2 regions of the Paraburkholderia sp. J67 genome follow, and region 1 is predicted to be linked to the other one. Evidence: riboswitches for the same ligand, from Rfam matches in the RefSeq annotation. Region 1 holds a riboswitch; the other holds the start of a gene.

Evidence for each region. Region 1 has a riboswitch for thiamine pyrophosphate ahead of thiC (phosphomethylpyrimidine synthase ThiC). Riboswitches for the same ligand answer to the same signal wherever they lie in the genome.
Region 2: linked by a shared signal. The riboswitch ahead of U5782_RS27995 (FAD-dependent oxidoreductase) and the one ahead of thiC (phosphomethylpyrimidine synthase ThiC) in region 1 are both predicted to bind thiamine pyrophosphate.

Annotation. Positions count from the first base shown of each region.
Region 1 is NZ_CAJMZK010000003.1:130,545-141,864, reverse strand. Features, by position in the region: gene U5782_RS07565 (ABC transporter permease) at 1-240, shown strand, start outside; gene U5782_RS07560 (ABC transporter ATP-binding protein) at 237-1,277, shown strand; gene U5782_RS07555 (phosphodiesterase) at 1,299-2,126, shown strand; gene U5782_RS07550 (MFS transporter) at 2,264-3,475, shown strand; gene U5782_RS07545 (ferritin-like domain-containing protein) at 3,523-4,065, opposite strand; gene U5782_RS07540 (DUF1328 family protein) at 4,141-4,302, opposite strand; gene U5782_RS07535 (entericidin A/B family lipoprotein) at 4,513-4,650, shown strand; gene U5782_RS07530 (EamA family transporter) at 4,823-5,752, opposite strand; gene U5782_RS07525 (hypothetical protein) at 5,975-6,370, shown strand; gene U5782_RS07520 (GreA/GreB family elongation factor) at 6,499-6,906, shown strand; TPP riboswitch at 7,089-7,228, shown strand; gene thiC (phosphomethylpyrimidine synthase ThiC) at 7,335-9,266, shown strand; gene U5782_RS07510 (glycine zipper 2TM domain-containing protein) at 9,495-9,716, shown strand; gene U5782_RS07505 (hypothetical protein) at 10,068-10,607, shown strand; gene U5782_RS07500 (L-lactate permease) at 10,909-11,320, shown strand, end outside.
Region 2 is NZ_CAJMZK010000019.1:68,565-79,884, reverse strand. Features, by position in the region: partial or broken gene U5782_RS28005 (SDR family NAD(P)-dependent oxidoreductase) at 1-124, opposite strand, end outside; gene U5782_RS28000 (ABC transporter ATP-binding protein/permease) at 121-1,878, opposite strand; TPP riboswitch at 2,159-2,272, shown strand; gene U5782_RS27995 (FAD-dependent oxidoreductase) at 2,465-3,652, shown strand; gene thiS (sulfur carrier protein ThiS) at 3,744-3,941, shown strand; gene U5782_RS27985 (thiazole synthase) at 3,995-4,807, shown strand; gene thiE (thiamine phosphate synthase) at 4,807-5,919, shown strand; gene U5782_RS27975 (ABC transporter ATP-binding protein) at 6,100-6,921, shown strand; gene mlaE (lipid asymmetry maintenance ABC transporter permease subunit MlaE) at 6,918-7,694, shown strand; gene mlaD (outer membrane lipid asymmetry maintenance protein MlaD) at 7,788-8,369, shown strand; gene U5782_RS27960 (VacJ family lipoprotein) at 8,380-9,384, shown strand; gene U5782_RS27955 (ABC transporter substrate-binding protein) at 9,586-10,218, shown strand; gene U5782_RS27950 (lipid asymmetry maintenance protein MlaB) at 10,215-10,487, shown strand; gene U5782_RS27945 (ABC transporter ATP-binding protein) at 10,758-11,320, shown strand, end outside.

The DNA of each region.
Region 1 (11,320 bases):
ATCGGCGAATTCAACCTCACGTGGATGCTGCATACGCCCGACACCAAGACGCTGCCCGTCGGTCTTGCCGATACCTATGCCTCGATGCGCATCGAGATCGGCAGCGCCTACACGATCCTCTTCTTCGTGATGACGATGCCGCTGCTCGTGGCGATGCAATGGCTAGGCGTAGACGCGCCCGGAACGGACGCACACAAGCGTCGCGCCGATACATCGCGCACTCCTCAGGATTCCCAATGAAACTCGATTCGATTCCGATTACGCTCGCGCAATGCGGCAAGACCTTTCGCGGCGCGCGCGTGCTGGAGCCGCTCGATCTCACGATAGGCGCGGGCGAGACGCTCGTGCTGCTCGGCCCATCGGGCTGCGGCAAGACCACGACGCTGCGCCTGATCGCCGGTCTCGAAACGCCCGACGCGGGCGGCCGCGTGCGCTTCGGCGACGACGACGTGACCGCCCTGCCCATCGAGCGCCGCAAGGTCGGCATGGTGTTCCAGAACTACGCGCTGTTTCCGAACCTCAATGTGCGCGGCAATATCGGCTACGGTCTGAAGATCTCGCGCGTGCCCGCCGCTGCCGCGCGCGAGCGCGTGGACGAACTGCTCGCGATGATGCGTCTCGAAGCGCACGCGGACAAACCCATCGGCCAGCTCTCGGGTGGCCAGCGCCAGCGCGTTGCGCTCGCGCGCGCCCTGGCGGCGCGGCCGCGCGTGCTGCTGCTCGACGAACCGCTCACGGCCCTCGACGCGCGTCTGCGCGATACGCTGCGCAGCGAGATGAATGCGCTGCTGCGCGAACTGGGCGTGACCACGGTTTACGTCACACACGACCAGGCGGAAGCGATGGAGCTGGGCGACCGCATCGTCGTGATGAGCGCGGGCCGGATCGAGCAGATCGGCACGCCGCGCGAGATCTACTATCAGCCCGCGAGCCGTGCGGTCGCGCAATTCGTCGGCACGCTCAACCGGATCGCAGGACAATGGCGCGACGGCGCGCTCGTCACCACGGGCGGCAAGCTGGACGCGCCCGCCCAGTCGTCGCCGGGCGCGGGCGAACTCTTCTTCCGACCAGAAGACGCCACCCTCGCCGATCCCGCCCACGCACCGCTGCGCGGCGTGATCGAGCAGGCGACCTTTCTTGGCGAACGAACGCGCCTGACCATCGGCGGCGCGGCGCCCGATGCCCTCTTCGTCGATGTCGCGGGTCGCATCGAACTCGCGCGCGGCACGCGGGTGGGCATCGCCATCGCCCCCGAAGCGCTCATCGCGCTCGCGTAATTTTTACAATCGAGGCCACCCATGCTGCTCGCGCAAATCAGCGATCTGCACATCAAGGAACCGGGCGCGCTCGCCTATCGTCGCGTCGATACCGCCGAGCGGCTCTTGCGCACGATCGCGCGCCTGAATGCGCTCGCGCCCCGCCCCGACGCCGTGATCGTGACCGGCGATCTGGTCGATCGCGGCCACGCCGACGAATACCGGCATCTGAAGTCCCTGCTCGCACAGATGGAAATCCCCTGCTGGCTCTTGATCGGCAATCACGACGGCCGCGAGGCGCTGCGCGAGGTCTTCCCCGAGCGCGCCGAACTGCGGGCAGGCGGAGAATTTATCCAGTACGCGGCGGATCTGGGCCCGCTGCGCCTGATCGCGCTCGATTCCATGACGCCAGGCCAGAGCGGCGGCACGCTGTGCGCCGCGCGGCTCGACTGGCTCGCGCAGCAACTCGACGCCGCGCGCGGCCGTCCCGTGATCGTCGCGCTTCATCATCCGCCGTTCGATTGCGGCATCGGCCATATGGACGCGATCCGGCTGGAGGACACCGCTGCGCGCGCGCTCGAAGCGCTGATCGCGCGCCATCCGAACGTCGAGCGCGTACTCTGCGGCCACGTGCACCGGCCGATGTTCGTGCGCTTCGGCGGCACCATTGCGAGCGCGGTGCCGGCGCCCGCGCATCAGGTCACGCTCGACCTCGCGCCAGACGCCCCCTCCACCTTCACGCTGGAGCCGCCTGCGTTCGCGCTGCATCACTACGACGCGGCGCGCGGAATCGTCACCCATCACGCCTACGTGGATGACGCCGATGGCCCCTACCCGTTCCACGAGCCTTCGGGCGAGCTGATCGCCTGACCCGCCACCACGGAAGACGCGCCAAGGGCGTCCACAACGCCGCCAGCACGATCGCACGCGCTCCGGTATGATCGGCACGCCCGGCCTCGACCGGGCCGTCAATTCCGTCCCGGCGGGCCTCGCCCGCACCCGTGCCCATGTCCACACCCGATTCCGCATCCACTGGCCAGAGCCAGTCGCTGCGCGGCCTGCTGCTTCTGCTCGCGACCATCGCGGGCATTTCGGTCGCGAACATCTACTACAACCAGCCGCTCCTCGACGATTTCCGCAAGACCTTTCCGGTAGGCTCGGCGTGGATCGGCGCGGTGCCTGCCGCGACCCAGCTCGGCTACGCCGCGGGCATGCTGCTGCTCGCGCCGCTCGGCGACCGCTTCGACCGCCGCCGCATCATCCTCATGCAGACCGGCCTGCTGTGCATCGCGCTGCTCGCCGCCGCCTCCGCGCCCACGCTGCCCGTGCTGATCGGCGCGAGTCTCGCCATCGGCGTGCTCTCCACCATCGCCCAGCAGGCCGTGCCGTTCTCCGCCGAACTCGCGCCGCCCGAGCAGCGCGGCCACGCGGTCGGCACCGTGATGAGCGGTCTGTTGCTCGGCATTCTGCTCGCGCGCACCGCGGCGGGCTTCGTCGGCCAGTATTTCGGCTGGCGCGCCGTGTTCGCGGCGTCGATCGTCGCGCTGCTGGCGCTCGCTGTGGTGATCGTGAAGAAGCTGCCGAAGAGCCAGCCCACTTCGACGCTCGGCTACGGCAAGCTGATCGGCTCGATGTGGCATCTGGCGGTGGAGTTGCGCGGTCTGCGCGAGGCGTCGGCAACGGGCGCGTGCCTGTTCGCGGCGTTCAGCCTGTTCTGGCCGGTGCTCACGCTGCTGCTCGCGGGCGAACCGTTCCATCTGGGCCCGCAGGTCGCGGGGCTGTTCGGTATCGTCGGCGCGGCGGGTGCGCTCGCGGCGCCGTGGGCAGGCCGCTCGGCCGACAAGCGCGGCCCGCGCGCGGTCATCACACTGTCGATCGCGCTGATCGCGCTAGCGTTCGTGATCTTCGCGTTCTCGGGCAAGAGCCTGATCGGGCTCGTGATCGGCGTGGTGGTGCTCGACATCGGCGTGCAGGCCGCGCAGATCTCGAACCAGTCGCGCATCTACGCGCTGCGCCCCGAAGCGCGTAGCCGCGTGAATACGGTGTTCATGGTGTGCTACTTCATTGGCGGGGCGACCGGCTCGGCCGTGGGCGCCGCCACGTGGCACGCGTTCGGTTGGGTCGGCGTGTGCGTGGCGGGCCTGTGCTTCAGCGCGCTCGCGGCTTGGATTCACTTCGCGACGCGTCCGCGCCTCGACGCGAACGCGCAGACGCTTTAATCCGTTGCTTTAGTCTGTTTAGTCTGCGGCTCGCGCCGGACCGGCGATCAACGCCCCGAATCGAGCAGATCGGTCATATCGTCGGCATGCTCCTCTTCCACCGCGAGGATCTGCTCGAAGATGCGTCGCGTGGTGGTGTCGGTGTCGCCGAGATACTGGATGATCGCGCGATAGCTCTCGATAGCGATGCGCTCCGCGATCAGATTCTCGCGGATCATGTCGTGCAGATCCTTACCCTCCTTGTATTCCGAATGCGAGCGTTCGCTCAGGTGCGCGGGCGCGAAATCCGGCTCGCCGCCCAACTGCACGATGCGCGCGGCGAGCATGTCCGCGTGCTGCTGCTCCTCGTTGGCGTGCTCGAGAAATTCGGTGGCGACGCTTTCCGACTCGATACCCTTCGCCATGAAGTAATGCCGCTTGTAGCGCAGTACGCAGACCAGTTCGGTCGCCAGCGAATCGTTGAGCAGCTTGAGCACGGTCTCGCGATTGGCGCCGTAGCTCGGTGTGACGGAACCCTGATCCAGATTGCGGCGCGCTTCCTCGCGCACGCGCTTCAGGTCGATCTCAAACGCAGCGTGTGACTTCGACATCTGACTCTCCTTCGGACTGTGGGGATGGGAATGACTTCTACTGCCCACGCGTCGCTGGCCGCGCACCGCTAGCCGCTAGCCGCGCAACACGCCGAGCAGCAAGGTGACGACGAACACCACCAGGAAGAGATAAAAAAGGATCTTCGCGATTTCCGCCGCCCCTGCGGCGATCCCGGTAAAGCCGAACACGGCGGCAATGAGGGCGATCACGAAAAACACGATGGCGTAGTGAAGCATGTCGTCATCCTCCTGGTGGCAGTGCGCAGACGACGTGTCGGAACGTGCCGCGCTTTGGCGTGTGCGAGTGCGGGTTGCGCCATGCATTGAGCAAGGCGTGGTCCCGCGGAAGGCGGCGTAGATGCAGGAAGGGTGCCGGAAAGGCGCGTGAGGATGTCAGGCACGCGGCGTGCTGGAGAAGAGGTTCCCTTACTCCGAGGAGAACCCCTCATGAAACGCCTGATTGCCTTGCTTCTCGTTGCCGCGTCGGCCGCGGCGCTGGCCGCCTGCAACACTGTTGCGGGCGCTGGACAGGATGTGTCCGCGGGCGGTCACGCCATCACGAACACCGCTGAGCAGGCGAAGTAACCGGCTCGGCAGGCGTGAAACGCGGGTCGCGACGGCTTGTTTCGATCCATTTTCGAGCCGTTTCGCGACGCGCAGGCATCCGGCGTTGCCCACTCGGGCGACGCCGGACCGCTTTAATCAAGGCATAAACCGGATCGCCGGATAGATCAGCAATCCGAACAATTCCCACTACTCAGGATGCGCGCCGCCGATCGTCGAACAGGAAGGACAACCCAACGCTGCCGAGAATCAGCACGGTCGCAATGATCGTGGCGTGCGTGATCGGCTCGCCGAGCGTGAGTGCACCCAGCGCCACCGCCACGACCGGATTCACGTACATGCAGCTACTGGCGACGAGCGGGCTCGTGTGGCGAATCAGATAGCCATACGCCACATACGCGGCCATCGTGCCGATCAACATCAGATACGCAAAGGCGACAAACGGCAGGAAATGCAGCGTGCCCATGCGCTCGCCGGTGATCCACGCCACGAGCGTGGAGATCGCCCCGCCGAGGCCGATCTGCAAAGCGGTCGCGATAAACAGATCGGACGGCAGCTCCAGCCGGCCGGCCAGATGCCCGCCGATCGCCCAGAACAGCGCACCGCCGAGAATCGCGAGGGAACCGCCCGCCGTGCCGCTCGCGCCGCCACCATGACTCAGGATCGCGATACCGACCAGACCGAGCGCGACGGCTGCCCACTCGCCCTTCGCAACCCGCCGCCCGGTGGAGGCCGCGATCAGCGTGGCGAAGAGCGGCACCGTGGCCACCAGCACCGCGGCCGTGCCCGTGCCAACCGTGCGCATGCCGTAAGCGAGCATGCCGCTGGACAGCCCGACGAGCATCGTGCCGACCACGCCCGCGTTGCGCACCTGGTTGAGCGTCGGCATGACGGGACGCCGTCGCATCGCGAACGCGAACAGGCCGATGCCCGCCAGCAGGTTACGCAGCCCCGAAAGCAGCAAAGGCGGGAACGAGCCGAGCGCCACATGCACGCCGAGATAGGTCGAGCCCCACACGAAATAGACGACCGCAAGCGAGAGCGCGACGCGGCCGCCGCGCGATTGCGGCAGCCGCACGCTGCGCGCGAGCTGCCAGCTTCGCACGCCGAGCGCGCCCAGCATCTGCAGTAATCCGCGCAGGTAGGGACTGAGGGCAGAACCGGAAGGCAAACGGGGCGGCATCGTCATTGCACCGCCGCGTGGTGGAAGGGGAACCGCGAACGCCCCGCCAGACGAGGGACGGGACGAATGAAGCGCGACGGCATGATGAAGGCGACGAGAAAGATTGGGACGCGAAGGGGACGCGAAAGAAGTACACCGGGGCAATGCACGACACGTGCGCGCATGCAAGCACAGCCAATTGCAAGCGTGTCGCAAGCCACCCGAAATATCCGGATCGGGCGCCACGCATTATGCAACACGGCGACTCGTTGCGGACGCAGCGAGCGTGCTTTATGCGCTGGCGCGCTGCTTGCGCGCAACGTCAACAAAACCGGGGGCGCAAACATGTCGCGTCAGGACAAAAAAGTGTCGTTTCGACTGATGCAGATCGCCCATTCTGAGACCGTGCTAGCATGGCACATTCTTTCATTTTTATTACATCGCGCCGTGTCTTCGCCGCTTGCGTCCTCCGTTGCCTGTTCGCTGCACATCCGTAGTCGGATGTCGGCGCGCGCGTGCACGCTGCGACGACCAGGCGGCCTGCCGACCCCGCTCGCCTTCGCCCGGCGCCCGCGCTGAACCGCCCTCCTTCGCCGGAGCCGTTCAGTCGGGCTCCGGGCCGATCCGCTTTACCGCTTCCGCTTCGCCCATCCCATCTGGACCCATTCCAATCCATCCGATCCGCCTGGATCGCAAGGAGAACTCGCATGTCGAAGAAAATCCGCTATCTGACCGAACTCGATCTCGCTCGCCTCGAAAAATGCGCCGCCGAACCGGGTGCCGCGCCCGCGCGCCAACTCATGCTCGACGAACTGCTCGAACGCGCCGAGATCGTCGATCCGCGCAAGGTCGCGTCCAACGTCGTGACCATGAATTCGCAGGTCACGCTCGTGAGCGATCGCACCGGCGAGCCCGTGACCTGGACCGTCGTGTACCCCGCCAACGCAAGTGTCGACGACGGCCGCCTCAACGTGTTTTCGCCGGCGGGACTCGCGCTGCTCGGCGCGAAGCGCGGCGACACCGTGCGCTTCACGCCCCCGAGCGGCGCCGTCGAAACGCTGAAGATTTCACGCATCCTGTACCAACCCGAAGCCGCCGACGACTTTGCGCTTTGATCAGCGCCTTGATGTGCATTCTTCGCGCGCGCCCCGTCCGACTGCAATTTTTTTACGCCGGTTTTCAGGCCATCCGGGCGCGACGCGCTATATGGGTCGCGCGCGCGAAAACGCTTTTCGTCTGGCACATCCTGCGCGCAAAGCCACTTGCCAGAGTGTCGCAGCGCGGTGTATCGTTTGGCCTGCTTACGCGGGGGTCCTGCGTTATGCGCCGCTTCGAATCGTTCATATGAATGCTCAGGCAGCGTATCGCGCGGGTGAGAAATACCCTTTGAACCTGATCTGGATAATGCCAGCGCAGGGAAGCGTCCGGACTTCGCAGCTTCACACGCATCACTGCATCATTCCTCATTGCGAGGTCCGTCCACGTTCCGTCTCGTCTCCTGCGAAGCCGTTGTTCCCACATTGCTTCATGGAGAGAGAGACATATGAACGCGAATCCCAAGTTCATTTCCGCCACCGCGCACGTCGACGAAGCCGCGATCGCGCCGCTGCCCAATTCCCGCAAGATCTACGTGACCGGCTCGCAGCCCGACATCCGTGTGCCGATGCGCGAGATCACGCAGGCGGATACGCCCACGGGCTTTGGCGGCGAAAAGAATCCGCCGATCTATGTCTACGACACGTCGGGTCCGTACACCGATCCTGAAGCGAAAATCGACATTCGCGCGGGCCTGCCCGCGGTGCGCCAGGCGTGGATCGAATCGCGCGGCGACACCGAGTCCCTGACGGGTCTCTCTTCCGACTACGGGCGCGAGCGCGCCGCCGATCCGGCCACGGCCGAGCTGCGCTTCCCCGGCCTGCACCGCACGCCGCGCCGCGCCAAGGCAGGCAAGAACGTCACGCAGATGCACTACGCGCGTCAGGGCATCATCACGCCCGAGATGGAATACATCGCGATCCGCGAGAACCAGCGCCGCGCCGAGTACCTCGAAAGCCTCAAGAACAGCGGCCCGAACGGCGCGAAGCTCGCCGCCATGATGGGTCGCCAGCATCCGGGCCAGGCGTTCGGCGCCGCGGCTTTCGGTGCGAATGCGCTCAAGGAAATCACGCCCGAGTTCGTGCGCGAGGAAATCGCCCGCGGCCGCGCGATCATTCCCGCCAACATCAACCACCCGGAAAGCGAGCCGATGATCATCGGCCGTAACTTCCTCGTGAAGATCAACGCCAACATCGGCAACTCCGCCGTGACGTCGTCGATCGGCGAGGAAGTCGACAAGATGACGTGGGCGATCCGCTGGGGCGGCGACACGGTCATGGATCTCTCGACCGGCAAGCACATTCACGAAACGCGCGAGTGGATCATCCGCAATTCGCCGGTGCCGATCGGCACGGTGCCGATTTACCAGGCGCTCGAAAAGGTCAATGGCAAGGCCGAAGACCTCACGTGGGAAATGTTCCGCGACACGCTGATCGAGCAGGCCGAACAGGGCGTCGATTACTTCACGATTCACGCGGGCGTGCGTCTGCAATACGTGCCGCTCACGGCCAACCGCATGACGGGCATCGTCTCGCGCGGCGGCTCGATCATGGCCAAGTGGTGTCTCGCGCATCACAAGGAATCCTTCATTTATGAGCATTTCGAAGAGATCTGCGAAATCATGAAGGAATACGACGTGAGCTTCTCGCTCGGCGACGGCCTGCGTCCCGGCTCAATCTACGACGCCAACGACGAAGCGCAGCTCGGCGAACTGAAGACGCTGGGCGAGCTTACGCAGATCGCGTGGAAGCACGACGTGCAGGTGATGATCGAAGGCCCCGGCCACGTGCCGATGCAGCTCATCAAGGAGAACATGGACCTGCAACTGGAATGGTGCGACGAAGCGCCCTTCTACACGCTCGGGCCGCTCACCACCGATATCGCGCCGGGCTACGACCACATCACCTCGGGCATTGGCGCGGCGATGATCGGCTGGTTCGGCACGGCGATGCTCTGCTACGTGACGCCGAAGGAACACCTCGGACTGCCGAACAAGGACGACGTGAAGGAAGGCATCATCACGTACAAGCTCGCGGCGCACGCGGCCGATCTGGCCAAGGGTCATCCGGGCGCGCAGGTGCGCGACAACGCGCTGTCGAAGGCGCGCTTCGAGTTCCGCTGGGAAGACCAGTTCAACATCGGCCTCGACCCGGACAAGGCGCGCGAATTCCACGACGAAACGCTGCCCAAGGATTCGGCCAAGGTGGCGCACTTCTGCTCGATGTGCGGCCCGCACTTCTGCTCGATGAAGATCACGCAAGACGTGCGCGACTTCGCGGCAAAGCAAGGCATGACCGACGACGAGGCCCTGAAAAAGGGCATGGAAGTGAAGGCCGTCGAGTTCGTCAAGCAAGGCGCTGAGATTTATCAGCGCCAGTAAGCGCTCGATGCGGTTTCGCTGCGCTGCACGATGAGATGACGCGTGTGTGGCGCAGCGAATGCGTCTTTCTGCTGTCGATACATTTCCTCACGACTCCCACAACTCGCTGACAAGCGCACACACCCGGATACGGGTCGCGTCGCTACGATGGGTGTACTGGAGGTGCGGGCTGGGCCTGATTTATGCGGCTCGATCTGCACTGCATACCTCATACAGCTGGAGTCGAAAATGAAATCTCTCGCTCATGCCCGTACCCTGCTCATCGCCACTACGCTCGTTGCCACAATCGGCAGCCTGACGGCTTGCGACAACATGTCCCGACGTGACCGCGACACCGCCATCGGCGCGGGTGTCGGCGGCGCGGCAGGCGCCGTGATCGGCGGTAGCGCGCTCTCTACGGTGGGTGGCGCCGCAGTGGGCGGCATCATCGGCAATCAGGTCGGCAAGTAACGGCCGCCAATATCGGCACTAAGTTACCGAAGTCACCACATTACGCGCTGGAGACCGTGACATAGGGCCCGCGACGTAGGGCCATTCGACAGCCGCTAAAAACAACGACGAACCAGCAGGCAAATCGGCCGGCCTTGCCGGCTTCAGAGAGGAAACGCGGCGCATGCTTCTACGGGAGCATGCGCCGCGTTTGCATTGACCGTGTGGAATTCGTCGCGCGCGCGGGGTGGCGTCATTCCGGTGTCCGCGTTCCAGCCACAAGGCGTAAAAAAATGCAATATAAACGCAGCATCCAGGCAGTAACGAGATGCGCCGGGGCGTGATAGCCTGAAGTGTTCGCCCGGAGTTGCCATGAAATCCCCGTTTCCGACATCCACGCCGCGCGGCCCGTTTCAATGGGCAGCCTCGCTATGCGCGACCGGCGCGCTGCTCGCGCTGTCCGGCTGCTATTACTACACGCCATACGGCTATTCGGCCTACCCGCCGTACTACTACCCGACGGTCCCCGCCACCAGCACGCAACAGGAAACTGCCGTGGCCGTTGCGGGGTCAACAAACGCGCGATCAACGGCGCAGGTGAGTCAGCGGCCCAACCCCGCGCCCGCCGCCGTTGCCGACGCCCAATATCCAGGCCCGCTCTACCCCTCGCCGCCCATGGCCGTGGCGGTGCCGGCCTGGTCGGCTTACCCTGCTTATCCCGCTTATCCGGCCTACTACAACTGGCCCGGCTACTACTCGTATCCCGCGTACTACGGCTACGGCGGATGGGGTTGGGGTGCGCCCGTTTCGCTCAGCGTCGGCTTCTGGGGCGGTGGTTACTGGGGTCGTGGGGGCTATTGGGGCGGCGGCTGGGGCGGTTGGGGCCACGGCGGTGGCCACTGGCACCGTTGAGACCGAGCGACATCGCACGCTCGCGCCCCGCACGACCGTACTTTCCCTCCTTGACGCTTGCGCACCATTTTCTATCCTGCAAGTGGGCATCGGGGATTGAAGCACTGCCTTACTGAATAAGCCCTCCCTCTGGCGGCAGCCGCACGCTTCACGCTCGTGAAGCAGGCAGGCTGCCGTGCCGCCTGCCTGCCGTACTGCCTTGCCTGATCGCCCGCATCGCCGCCTCGCCGACGCCATGCCCGGCACGTCATGCGCCCCTGAGCATCGACGCGCCGATACGAACCAGCAGAAAGGAGACGTCATGTTCCATCAGCTGTTGACTCCCATCGGCAATTCACTGCCCCTGTCGTTTATCGTCGCCGTTCTGCCGATCGTCGTGGTGCTTGCGATGCTGGGCTGGGCGCGCCGTCCCGCCTGGCAGGCCTCGCTCGCGGGGCTCGTCGTCGGGCTCGTGGTCGCCATCGCGGGCTGGCAGTTTCCGGTCAATCTGGCGATCAGCGCGGTGCTCAACGGCGTGGTCTTCGCGCTCTGGCCGGTGATGTGGATCGTCGTCACGGCCATCCTGCTCTACAACATCGCGCTGCGCTCCGGCCGCTTCGCAGCCTTTCGCATGTGGCTGCTCGACAACCTGCCCAACGACCGGCGCATTGTGCTGGTGGTGGTGGGCTTTTCGTTCGGTGCGCTGTTCGAAGGGATTTCCGGCTTCGGTACGC
Region 2 (11,320 bases), on a different contig from region 1:
CACGCGCGTGCAGCATCAGCGCGAGCGATGACGCAACGTCCGATGCGGCGAGTCGGCGGGCCAGCGCGGCCCCGATGCCGGAGCCCGCGCCAGTGATCAGCACGACGCGCCGCGCGTCACTCATGCCGCGACCCGCTCTTCGGGCATGCGCTCGATTTCGAGCGTTTCGTGGTGGTACGCCTCAAGCGACTCGCGATGCGCGACGCTCACGATCGCCGCCTTGGGCAGGCGTTCGACGAAGAGCTTGTAGAGACGGCCTTCGTTGTCCGGGTCGAGCGCGCTGGTCGCTTCGTCGAGGAACAGATAGTCCGGCTTGTGCAGCAGCACGCGCGCACCCGCAAGCCGTTGCTGCTCGCCCGGCGAGAGCACGCGCGACCAGTGCGCCGACTCGTTCAGGCGGTCGGCATACTCTTCCAGACGGCAGGCGCGCAGCGCTTCGCGGCAGTCCTCGTCGCTGTAGTCGGCGGCGGGCGAGGGGTAAGTGAGCGCCGCCTTGAGCGTGCCGATCGGCAGATAGCTTTGCTGCGGGATGAACATCATGCGTGCGGCCACGGGCGCGTCGATCGAGCCTTCGCCGAACGGCCAGAGGCCGGCGAGCGCGCGCATCAGCGTGCTCTTGCCTGCGCCCGACGGGCCGCGCACGAGCCAGCGCGAGCCGGGCTTGATGGCGACGTCGCGCACTTCCGAAAGCGGTTTGCCATTCGGCAGCGAGAGCTTCAGATGTTCGGTGGAGAGTTCAGTTGCATCGACGTAATGCAGGTTGATGCCGCCGTGCTCCGTGGCGGGCGAAACGCTTTCCTTCAGGCGCGGCGAGTGGACCACGCGCACGAATTCGCGCAGACGGTTCACGGTGGCGCGCCATTCGACGAGGGTGGCGTAACTGTTGATGAACCAGGAGAACGAATCGCTCACGGTGCCGAAGGCCTGCGAGATCTGCATCAGCACGCCGAAGGTGAAGGCGCCCGCGAAGTAGCGGGGAGCGGCCACCACGAGCGGGAAAATGATGGCGATCTGGCCGTAGAAGCTCAGCACGAAGGTGAGGCGCTTGGTGTACTTCATCACGCGCCACCAGTTCTCGCGGATGTGCGCGAACAGGCCCTGGGCATTGCCGCGTTCGGTGTCCATGCCGTCGTAGAGCGCGATCTGCTCGGCGTTTTCGCGCAGGCGGATCAGGCCGAAACGGAAGTCGGCTTCTACCTTCTGTTGCTGGTAGTTGATCGACACCAGCGGATGGCCGACCTTCTGGATCACGAGCGAGCCGAACACCGCATAGAGCGCAGCGGCCCAGACCATGTAGCCCGGAATCGTGATGGGCGTGCTGCCCAGCGCGAAGGTGAGCGCGCCCGCGAGCGACCACAGGATCGTGATGAACGAGACCAGCGTGACGACCGTGGAGAGCAGGTCGAGCGTGAGCGAGAGCGTGGTCGTGGCGAACGATTGCAGGTCGTCGCTGATACGCTGGTCGGGGTTGTCGGCGAGGCGGTCGCGCTCGATGCGGTAGAACGCGCCCTGGCCGAGCCACTCGCTCAGGAAGCGTGTGGTGAGCCACTGGCGCCAGCGAAAGCCGAGCATCTGGCGCAGGTAGCGCCCGTACACCGCGAGAATGATGAAGCCGAACGCGAGCACGGTGAAGATCATCAGCAGATGCGGGAACTGCTTGACGTCCTTGTTCTGCAGGGCGTTGTAGAAGTCCGCGTTCCAGCTGTTGAGCCGCACGTTGATCCACACGACGAGCAGGTTCATCACGATGATCGCGACGAGCAGGCCCCAGGCGATCCAGCGTTCCTCGGAGACCCAGTAGGGCTTGATCAGGCTCCAGGCCGTGATCCGGTGATGCTCGTCCTGATCGGGCGTGGCGCGGGGAGTGAGGTTGGTCATGTGCGTCCTGATGTTGTGCCGGCCCGCGGCCGGAGTCGACGATGCCCGCCAAACCTGGCGTAGTGCGTGCGCCGTGGCATGTTGGCGCTGCGATTCTGTCGCGCAGCGCTTAAGCCAGTCTTAATCGGATTTGCGCCCGCGCGGCGATCGGGGGCTCATTTTCCCACTGTCCGCCGCCGCCATGCAGCTTGTCCCCGGCTCAGCGCATTGTGCCAGAGCAGTGATTGTGCGCCCGCCCCCGCGGTTTGCGGCGCGCGCGCCTTTTGTGGTCTAATGGCCGTTGACGAAACAGGGGTGCTTCACCGGTATGCCGGGCATGCCGCAGTGAGGCTGAGAGAGACCCTTCGCACCCGATCCGGGTAATACCGGCGCGGGAAGTTTCCGGAAAGTCTTGCAGGCGCTTTCGATCAATCGAAGCGGGTCGCTCAGGCGAACCGCGTTTTCCATTGTTCGGGCGTCCAGATTCCCGCCGGGCATTCCGTGCCGCGCACAGGCAGTTTCGCGCGTCGCATCGGTTGCACGGCCGGCCTTGCCAGCCGGTTTCGTCCTTGGGTACGCATGCTTGTTGCCGTACGGAAAGGATACGATGACCGCCTCTTCTTCTTTGCACTCCGATCATTCCCCAGTTGCTGGCGTTCGCACGTCCGCGCCGCCTGATTTCGCCGTTCTCGGCGGCGGGCTGAGCGGGCGTCTCGTCGCCTGGCGGCTCGCCGGCGCGGGACATCGCGTGGCGCTCTACGAGCGTGGCGGCCCCGAGGGCGGGGAAGCGGCGGCCTGGGTCGCCGCGGCCATGCTCGCGCCGCTCGCGGAAGCGGCCGTCGCCGAATTGCTGATCACCGAACTGGGCGTCGCCTCGCTCGAAACCTGGCCGCGCATCCTGGCCGAGTTGCCCGAGCCGGTTTTCTTCCAGCGCAATGGCACGCTTGTGGTCTGGCATCACGCCGATCGCACCGAAGCACCGCTCTTCGAGCGCCGTGTGCGCGCCAACGCGCCGCGCGAACTCGCCGATGCGCACTTCACGACGCTCCAGGGCGCGCAACTCGACGCCGCTGAGCCGGCGCTCGCCGGGCGCTTCGCGCGCGGTTGGTTGCTCGACGGCGAAGGTCAGCTCGACAACCGCCAGGCGCTGGCCGCGCTGGCCGCAGGCCTCGCGCAGCGCGGCGTGGAAACGCACTGGCACACCAGCGTGGACGACGCCAACCTGCCGCCCGCGCGCGTGACGATTGATTGCCGGGGCTTGGGCGCGAAGCCCGCGCTGCCCGCATTGCGCGGCATCCGCGGCGAAGTCGCGCGCGTGCACGCCCCGGGCATTGGCCTCACGCGCCCGGTGCGACTGCTGCATCCGCGCTATCCGCTCTATATCGCGCCGAAGCAGAACGATCTCTACGTGATCGGCGCCACTGAAATCGAGGGCGAGGACCGTTCGCCCGTGAGCGTGCGCTCGGCGCTCGAACTGCTGAGCGCGGCCTTCGCCGTGCATCCGGCGTTCGGCGAGGCGCGCATTCTCGAACTCAACTCGCAGTGCCGCCCGACGTTGCCTGACCATCGCCCCGCGCTCATCTGGGACGGCGGCGCGACGCTGCGCGTGAATGGCCTCTACCGCCACGGTTTCATGATCGCGCCCGCTGTGGCCGACGAAGCCGTACGCATGGCCGAAGCGCTGCTGGCGGGACGTCTTGCCGATGCCGACACTTTCGAGGCGCTGCGCGGCGATTCGCGCTGGCCTTCGATGCTGCACGCAAGCGAAACCCAGCGCACTCACGCGAGCGTTTGAGCGAGCGCCTCGAGGCGCCAACACTGAAATACAGAGACCGGGGCGCGCGATTTGCGCCTCGCACGATTCACACGAAGTCAGACGATTTGCCATGGACATTCAGATCAACCAAAAGCCGCTCACGCTGCCCGAGGGCGCGACCGTCGCCGATGCGCTTACCGCCTTCGGCGCGCGTCCGCCGTTCGCCGTCGCCGTGAATGGCGATTTCGTCGCGCGCGGCCAGCATGGTGCGCGCACGCTTTCGGCGGGCGACCGCCTCGACGTCGTGAGCCCGGTGGCCGGCGGCTGATCCCCGGCTCGCGCCGAACCATCGCCCTCGCCACCCGCCAAGGATTCCACGCCATGACCAACCGACCCACCGCCGACGCGCTCACGCTCTACGGCGAAACCTTCCAGAGCCGCGTGCTGCTTGGCACCTCGCGCTATCCGTCGCTGCAATCGCTGTCCGATTCGATGGAAGCCGCGCGCCCCGGCATGATCACCGTTGCGCTGCGCCGCCAGATGAACGACGGCACGGCCGAAGCCGGCTTCTTCGATCTGCTCAAGCGCCACGGCGTGCCGCTCCTGCCGAACACGGCGGGCTGCCTCACAGTCAACGAAGCCGTGACCACGGCCCACATGGCGCGCGAAGTCTTCGACACCGACTGGATCAAGCTCGAACTGATCGGCGACGACTACACGCTTCAGCCCGACCCGGTCGGCCTGATCGAAGCCGCCGCGCGCCTCGTGAAGGACGGCTTCAAGGTGCTGCCGTACTGCACAGAAGATCTCGTGATCGGCCGCCGCCTGCTCGACGCGGGCTGCGAAGCGCTGATGCCGTGGGGCGCACCCATCGGCACCGGCAAGGGCGTGATCAATCCCTATGGCCTGCGCGTGCTGCGCGAACGGCTGCCCGATGTGCCGCTGATCGTCGATGCGGGGCTCGGCCTGCCGTCGCACGCCGCGCAAGTGATGGAGTGGGGCTTCGACGGCGTGCTGCTCAATACGGCCGTGGCGCAGGCGACGCATCCCGAGGCGATGGCGCGCGCGTTCGCGCTGGGCGTGGAGGCGGGCCGCACCGCGTATCTCGCCGGGCCGATGGCCGAGCGCGAAGCCGCTGTGGCGAGCACGCCGGTGGTCGGCATGCCGTTCTGGCACCAGGATGGAGGCAAGTGATGACCGACACGCTACGACTGAAGGACCGCGAACTGTTCTGGCCGCCCGCCGACGAACTCACCGAAACCACCGAGCGCATCCGCGCGAAGCTGGGCGACTGGCCGGCGACGCTCGCGCCGTGGCGCCTGTGCCTCACGGCGCCTGATACACCCAATGGCGGCGACCTCATCGTCGTGACCGACGCCGCGCCGCATCTGGCGGACATCGCGCGCTGGATGACCGAAGGCGCGGGCGTGATCGAGGCGAAAAGCGATGATCCGGCTGCTGCGCAGGTCACGCTGCATCTGGGCGGCGAACGCTATGCGCTCGAAGGCACGCTGGCCGAGGACTGGATCCCGGCGCTGGCGGCCTTCCTCGACTGCGGCTTCGATCCGCACGACGCGCTCGTGCTGGCGCTCGCCTGGCGCGACGGCGACGAACAGAAGGACGACGCCTGGCCGGTCGATATCGCGCGCTTCCCGCGCGTGCTCGGCCTGCCCGACGCGCCCGCGCGGCCTTTTGCGACCTGCCCGCAGAAGCTCGGCCTCTATCCGGTGCTGCCGACGGCCGACTGGGTCGAGCGCGTGCTCGACTTCGGCGTGAAGACCGTGCAGTTGCGCAGCAAGCAGCCCGAATCTCCCGAACTCACGCGCGAGATCGAGCGCTGCGTCGCGGCGGGCCGCAAGCACGACGCGCAGCTCTTCATCAACGATCACTGGCAGGCGGCGATGGCCGCGGGCGCATATGGCGTGCACCTCGGCCAGGAAGATCTGCGCGAAGCCGATCTGAACGCGCTGGCGGCCTCGGGCGTTCGCCTCGGGTTGTCGACGCATGGCTTCTTCGAAATCCTCACGGCGCTGCACTTCCGCCCGAGCTATATCGCTTGCGGCGCGGTGTTCGCCACCACGACCAAGTCGATGCCGACCGCGCCGCAGGGCATGAAGCGCCTCGCGCGCTATGTGCAGCTGCTTGACGGCGTGGTGCCGATGGTCGCGATTGGCGGCATCGACGGCGCAGTGCTGCCGGAAGTCCTCGCCACTGGCGCGGGCAGTGCCGCAGTGGTGCGCGCGGTGACCGAGGCGGCCGACCCGGCTGCCGCCGTTGCTGCGCTGCGCAAAGCGTTTACGCAATAATGGCCCGGCCTCGCAGCATGTCGCGCTCCCGGTAAATCGGGGCGCGAAGCGGCGGGGAGCGAGCAGGCACGGGCGCTTCGGGCGCCCGCGGCCTGTATCCGCGGTACTGGGCGCGTCAAGGCAGCAATTCCACGATGGCCCTATAATCCCGCCTTCGTGTAAATGGACCTGTCAGCTTACGTGCCCTCATCCTCTGAGACCTTTCTGGAGCTGCGCGACGTCGACTTCGGCTATAGCGATCGGCTCGTCCTGTCCGGACTGAACATGCGCTTTGGCCGCGGTCAGGTGGTCGCGGTCATGGGCGGCTCGGGCGGCGGCAAAACCACGGTGCTGCGCCTGATCGGCGGCCTCGTGCGCGCGCAGCGCGGCCAGGTGCTGTTTCAGGGCCAGGACGTCGGCAAGCAGTCGCGCGAAGGCCTTTACGCGCTGCGCCGCAAAATGGGCATGCTGTTCCAGTTCGGCGCGCTGTTCACGGATATGTCCGTGTTCGAAAACGTCGCCTTTGCCCTGCGCGAACACACCGATCTCCCCGAAGAGCTGATCCGCGACCTCGTGCTCATGAAGCTCAACGCCGTGGGTCTGCGTGGCGCGCGCGATCTCGCGCCTTCGGAGATCTCGGGCGGCATGGCGCGCCGCGTGGCGCTGGCGCGCGCGATCGCACTCGACCCCGAACTCATGATGTACGACGAGCCCTTCGCAGGTCTCGACCCTATTTCACTCGGCATTACCGCGAACCTCATCCGCACGTTGAACGACGCGCTCGGCGCGACGTCCATCCTCGTCACGCACGACGTGCCGGAGTCGTTCGCCATTGCCGACTACGTGTATTTCGTCGCGAACGGCAAAGTGCAGGCGCAGGGTACTCCTGCCGAGCTGCGCGCCTCGACCGATCCGATCGTGCGCCAGTTCATCGACGGCGCGCCGGACGGCCCGTTCCGCTTTCACTATCCGACGAACGTGCCGCTCGACGCGGACTTCGGCATTGGCGGAGGCCGTTCATGATCGGCGCTATCAGCTCGGTCGGCCGCTCGGTGCTCGACTCGATTTCGCGCGCGGGCCATGCCACGCGTTTCTTCGTGCGCCTCGTGCTGGAATTCTTCCCGCTGTTGCGCCGTCCGCGTCTTGTCACGAAGCAGATCCACTTCGTCGGTAATTATTCGCTGCTGATCATCGCGGTGTCGGGGCTGTTCGTCGGCTTCGTGCTGGGTCTGCAGGGTTACTACACGCTCAACCGCTACGGTTCCGAGCAGGCGCTCGGGCTGCTGGTGGCGCTGTCGCTCGTGCGCGAGCTTGGCCCCGTGGTCACGGCGCTGCTGTTCGCGGGCCGCGCGGGCACGTCGCTCACGGCCGAAATCGGCCTGATGAAGGCGGGCGAGCAACTGACGGCCATGGAGATGATGGCGGTCGACCCCGTGCGCATCGTGGTGGCGCCGCGCATGTGGGCGGGCGTGATCGCCATGCCGATTCTCGCGGCCATCTTCAGCGCGGTCGGCATTCTGGGCGGCTATGTCGTGGGTGTGCTGCTGATCGGCGTCGACGCGGGCGCGTTCTGGTCGCAGATGCAGGGCGGCGTCGACGTCTGGGCCGATGTGGGTAACGGCGTGATCAAGAGCATCGTGTTCGGGTTCGCCGTCACCTTCACCGCGCTGTATCAAGGTTACGAAGCGAAGCCCACGCCCGAAGGCGTGTCGCGCGCGACCACCAAGACTGTCGTGTACGCATCGCTTGCGGTGCTCGGCCTCGACTTCCTGCTTACTGCGCTGATGTTCAGCTAAGGCTTCGGCCAGGGACGCCCCCATCGCGGTGCGGCGTCCGGGCCACGCGGCAGACGCCCGGGTCGGGCGCCGCCGCAACGGATTCTCATTGGGATGACGATGAAAAAGACTGCTCTCGACTTCTGGGTCGGCCTGTTCGTGGTGCTGGGCTTCGTTGCGCTGCTGTTTCTCGCGCTGAAGGCCGGCAATATGAGCTCGCTTTCGTTTCAGCCGACCTACGCCGTGAAGCTCAAATTCGACAACATCGGCGGGCTCAAGCCGCGCGCGGCTGTGAAAAGCGCGGGCGTGACCGTGGGCCGGGTGACGTCGATCGGCTTCGACTCCAACACCTATCAGGCGCTCGTCACGATCAATCTGGACCAGCAGTACCAGTTCCCGAAGGACACGTCGGCGAAGATCCTGACGGCGGGCCTGCTCGGCGAACAGTACATCGGGCTGGAGCCGGGCGGCGACACGGAAATGCTCAAGGGTGGCGACACGATCTCCATGACGCAGTCGGCGATCGTGCTCGAGAACCTGATCGGTCAGTTCCTCTACAGTAAGGCGGCCGATTCGGGCGCCTCGAAATCAGGCAGCAGCGCGGGTAGTAGCGCAGGCAACGGGGCCGCGAACGGGGCGGCAGGCGGCGAGAGCGCCGCACCGGCGCCGGCCGGGTCCGGCGCGGCTGCCCAATAAGGAGAAAAAAATGATCACCACACGCATGCGCGCCATCACGATCGGCGTAGCGGCGCTCGCGCTGACGGCATGCTCGACGGTGCAGACGCCGTCGAAGGACGATCCGTGGGAAGGCTTCAACCGTACGATCTACACCTTCAATGACAAGGTGGATCAGTACGCGCTCAAGCCGGTCGCGAAAGGTTACGTGAAGATCACGCCGAAGCCGGTGCAAGACAGCGTGACGAACTTCTTCGCCAACATCGGCGACGTCTACAACGCGGCCAACAACTTCATGCAGTTGAAGATCACCGATGGTGTCGAGGACATCATGCGGATCGTGATCAACACGGTCTTCGGTGTGGGCGGCCTGTTCGACGTGGCGACGCTCGCGAAGCTGCCCAAGCACAACCAGGACTTCGGCCTGACGCTCGGCCACTATGGCGTGCCGGCGGGTCCGTATCTCGTGCTGCCGCTGTTCGGCCCGAGCACGGTGCGTGACGGCGTGGGCCTCGTGGGTAACTACTTCATCAACCCGCTGACCTATGTGGATCCGGCGGCGTTGTCGTGGGGTCTCTACGGCCTGAACGTCGTCAGCACGCGCGCGAATCTGCTGGGCGCGAGCGACCTGCTCGAAGGCGCGGCGATCGACAAGTACTCGTTCGTGCGTAACACCTACCTGCAACGCCGCCGTTATCAGCTCTCGGACGGCCACACGTCGTCGAATCTGCCCGATTACGGCGATGGCGCGCCGCCGCCGAACTACGGCGAGCCCGACGACGGTGCGGCCGGTGCTGCGGGCGCGGCCGCGCCGGCATCGGGCACTGCGCGTGCGGCTACGCCGAGCGCGGCCAGCATGCCGCCGGCTTACCCGAATGGCGCGCCCGCCACGCTCGAAGGACCGGCTGGCGCCGCGGCGCCCGTGCAGGCCTCCGGAGCGGAAGCGCCGTCGGGTGCTTCGGCGACCAGCGTCCCCGGCGATCAGATGATCCCGCCGGCGCGCATCGGTTATCCGGGGATGCTGAAACTGCATTGAGCGCGAGCTGAACCCGTCATCGGATGCTGCGCCGCCGTGTACATTCACGCGCGGCGCTTGCCATCCCTGGGTCATACATGTGACGTAACAAGTCGAAACGCTTGTCGCAGTTTCCTGGCACTTCTTGACTCAGTGCGATAGAACTCGCGTGATATTGTTGGCGTCCAACGGGGCGTATCTCCCCATCTTGCAGGACTCGATATGAAAAAATTCCTTCTGTTTCCGCTTTTCGCCATGTTCTTTGCGTTTGCCGGCACCGCGTCCGCGCAAACGGTCGACACCAGCAACCCTGACGCGATGGTCAAGACCATCACCCAGCAGGTCATGGACCAGATCAAGGGCGACAAGTCGATCCAGTCCGGCGACATCAGCAAGATCACGCAACTCGTGAACGAGAAGATCCTGCCGTACACGGACTTCCGCCGCACCACCCAACTCGCGATGGGCCGCAACTGGCGCACCGCCACGCCGGACCAGCAGCAACAGGTCATCGAACAGTTCAAGACGCTGCTGATCCGCACGTACTCGGGCGCGCTCGCCCAGGTCCGCGACCAGCAGATCGAATACAAGCCGTTCCGCGCGAACCCGGACGACACCGACGTCGTGGTCCGTTCGACGGTGCTGAACAACGGCCAGCCGATCGAGCTCGACTACCGTCTCTACAAGACGCCGCAAGGCTGGCGCGTGTATGACATCAACGTGCTCGGCGCATGGCTGATCCAGGCGTACCAGCAGCAGTTCCAGGAAAAGATCCAGCAAGGCGGCGTTCAAGGCCTGATCTCGTTCCTGACGCAGCGTAACCAGCAGCTCGCTTCGGGCAAGGCTGCTTCGTGAGCGATCGCTTCGCCATCGGCGCCACGCTGACCCACGAGAGCGCGAACGCCGCGCTCTCGGCGGGCCTCGCGCAGATCAAGGCGGGCGCCACCGCCGTCGATTGCACGCCGCTTACGCACTTCGACTCGTCGGCACTCGCGGTGTTGATCGCCTGGCAGCGCGCCGCGCGCGAACGCGGCGCCACCCTCAGCGTCCTCAATCTGCCCACCGCGCTCGCGGCTCTCGCGCGCGCTTACGGCGTCGATACGCTCTTGCACGAGCGACATTGACGCGCGCCGGTCTTGCGGCGCGCAGCCCCGACACCTTGCCGTGGGCCGCTGTCACCGCAAGCCGACGCATCCCAATCTCCCTGTTCAGACCGAGGTCGGGTCGGGCTTTCCGACTTGGCCTATAATCAAACGTTTTTTGGGCGTTGCCCCCGGTTTGCGTGGGTGGCGAAAACGGCTTCAAGCCGTCCCCAATAAGGTTTCCCCGCGGTCTTCCCCGCAGCATTGATGCACTTACCGGCCGCGCCGTTCAAGACGGGCGGCGTCTGAGTCATGCCAGCCATAGAAATCCGCAACGTCAAGAAGCGCTACAAAGAGCTTCAGGCGCTCAAGGGCGTCAGCTTCACGGTCGAAGAAGGCGAGTTCTTCGGGCTGCTCGGCCCGAACGGCGCGGGCAAGACGACGCTCATCAGTTGCCTCGCAGGCCTTGCACGGCCCGACGAGGGCACGATCGCGGTACGCGGTCACGATGTCGTCGGCGACTACCGCAACGCTCGTCGCAATCTGGGCGTCGTGCCCCAGGAACTCGTATTCGATCCGTTCTTCACGGTGCGCGAGACGCTGCGCATCCAGTCCGGCTATTTCGGCCTGCGCAATAACGACGCGTGGATCGACGAGGTCATGGCCAATCTCGACCTCACCGAGAAAGCCGACGTCAACATGCGCGCGCTGTCGGGCGGCATGAAGCGCCGCGTGCTGGTCGCGCAGGCGCTGGTGCACCGTCCGCCCGTGATCGTGCTCGACGAGCCGACCGCCGGTGTGGACGTCGAATTGCGCCAGACGCTCTGGAAGTTCATCGCGCGCCTGAATCGCGAAGGGCACACGATCGTGCTCAC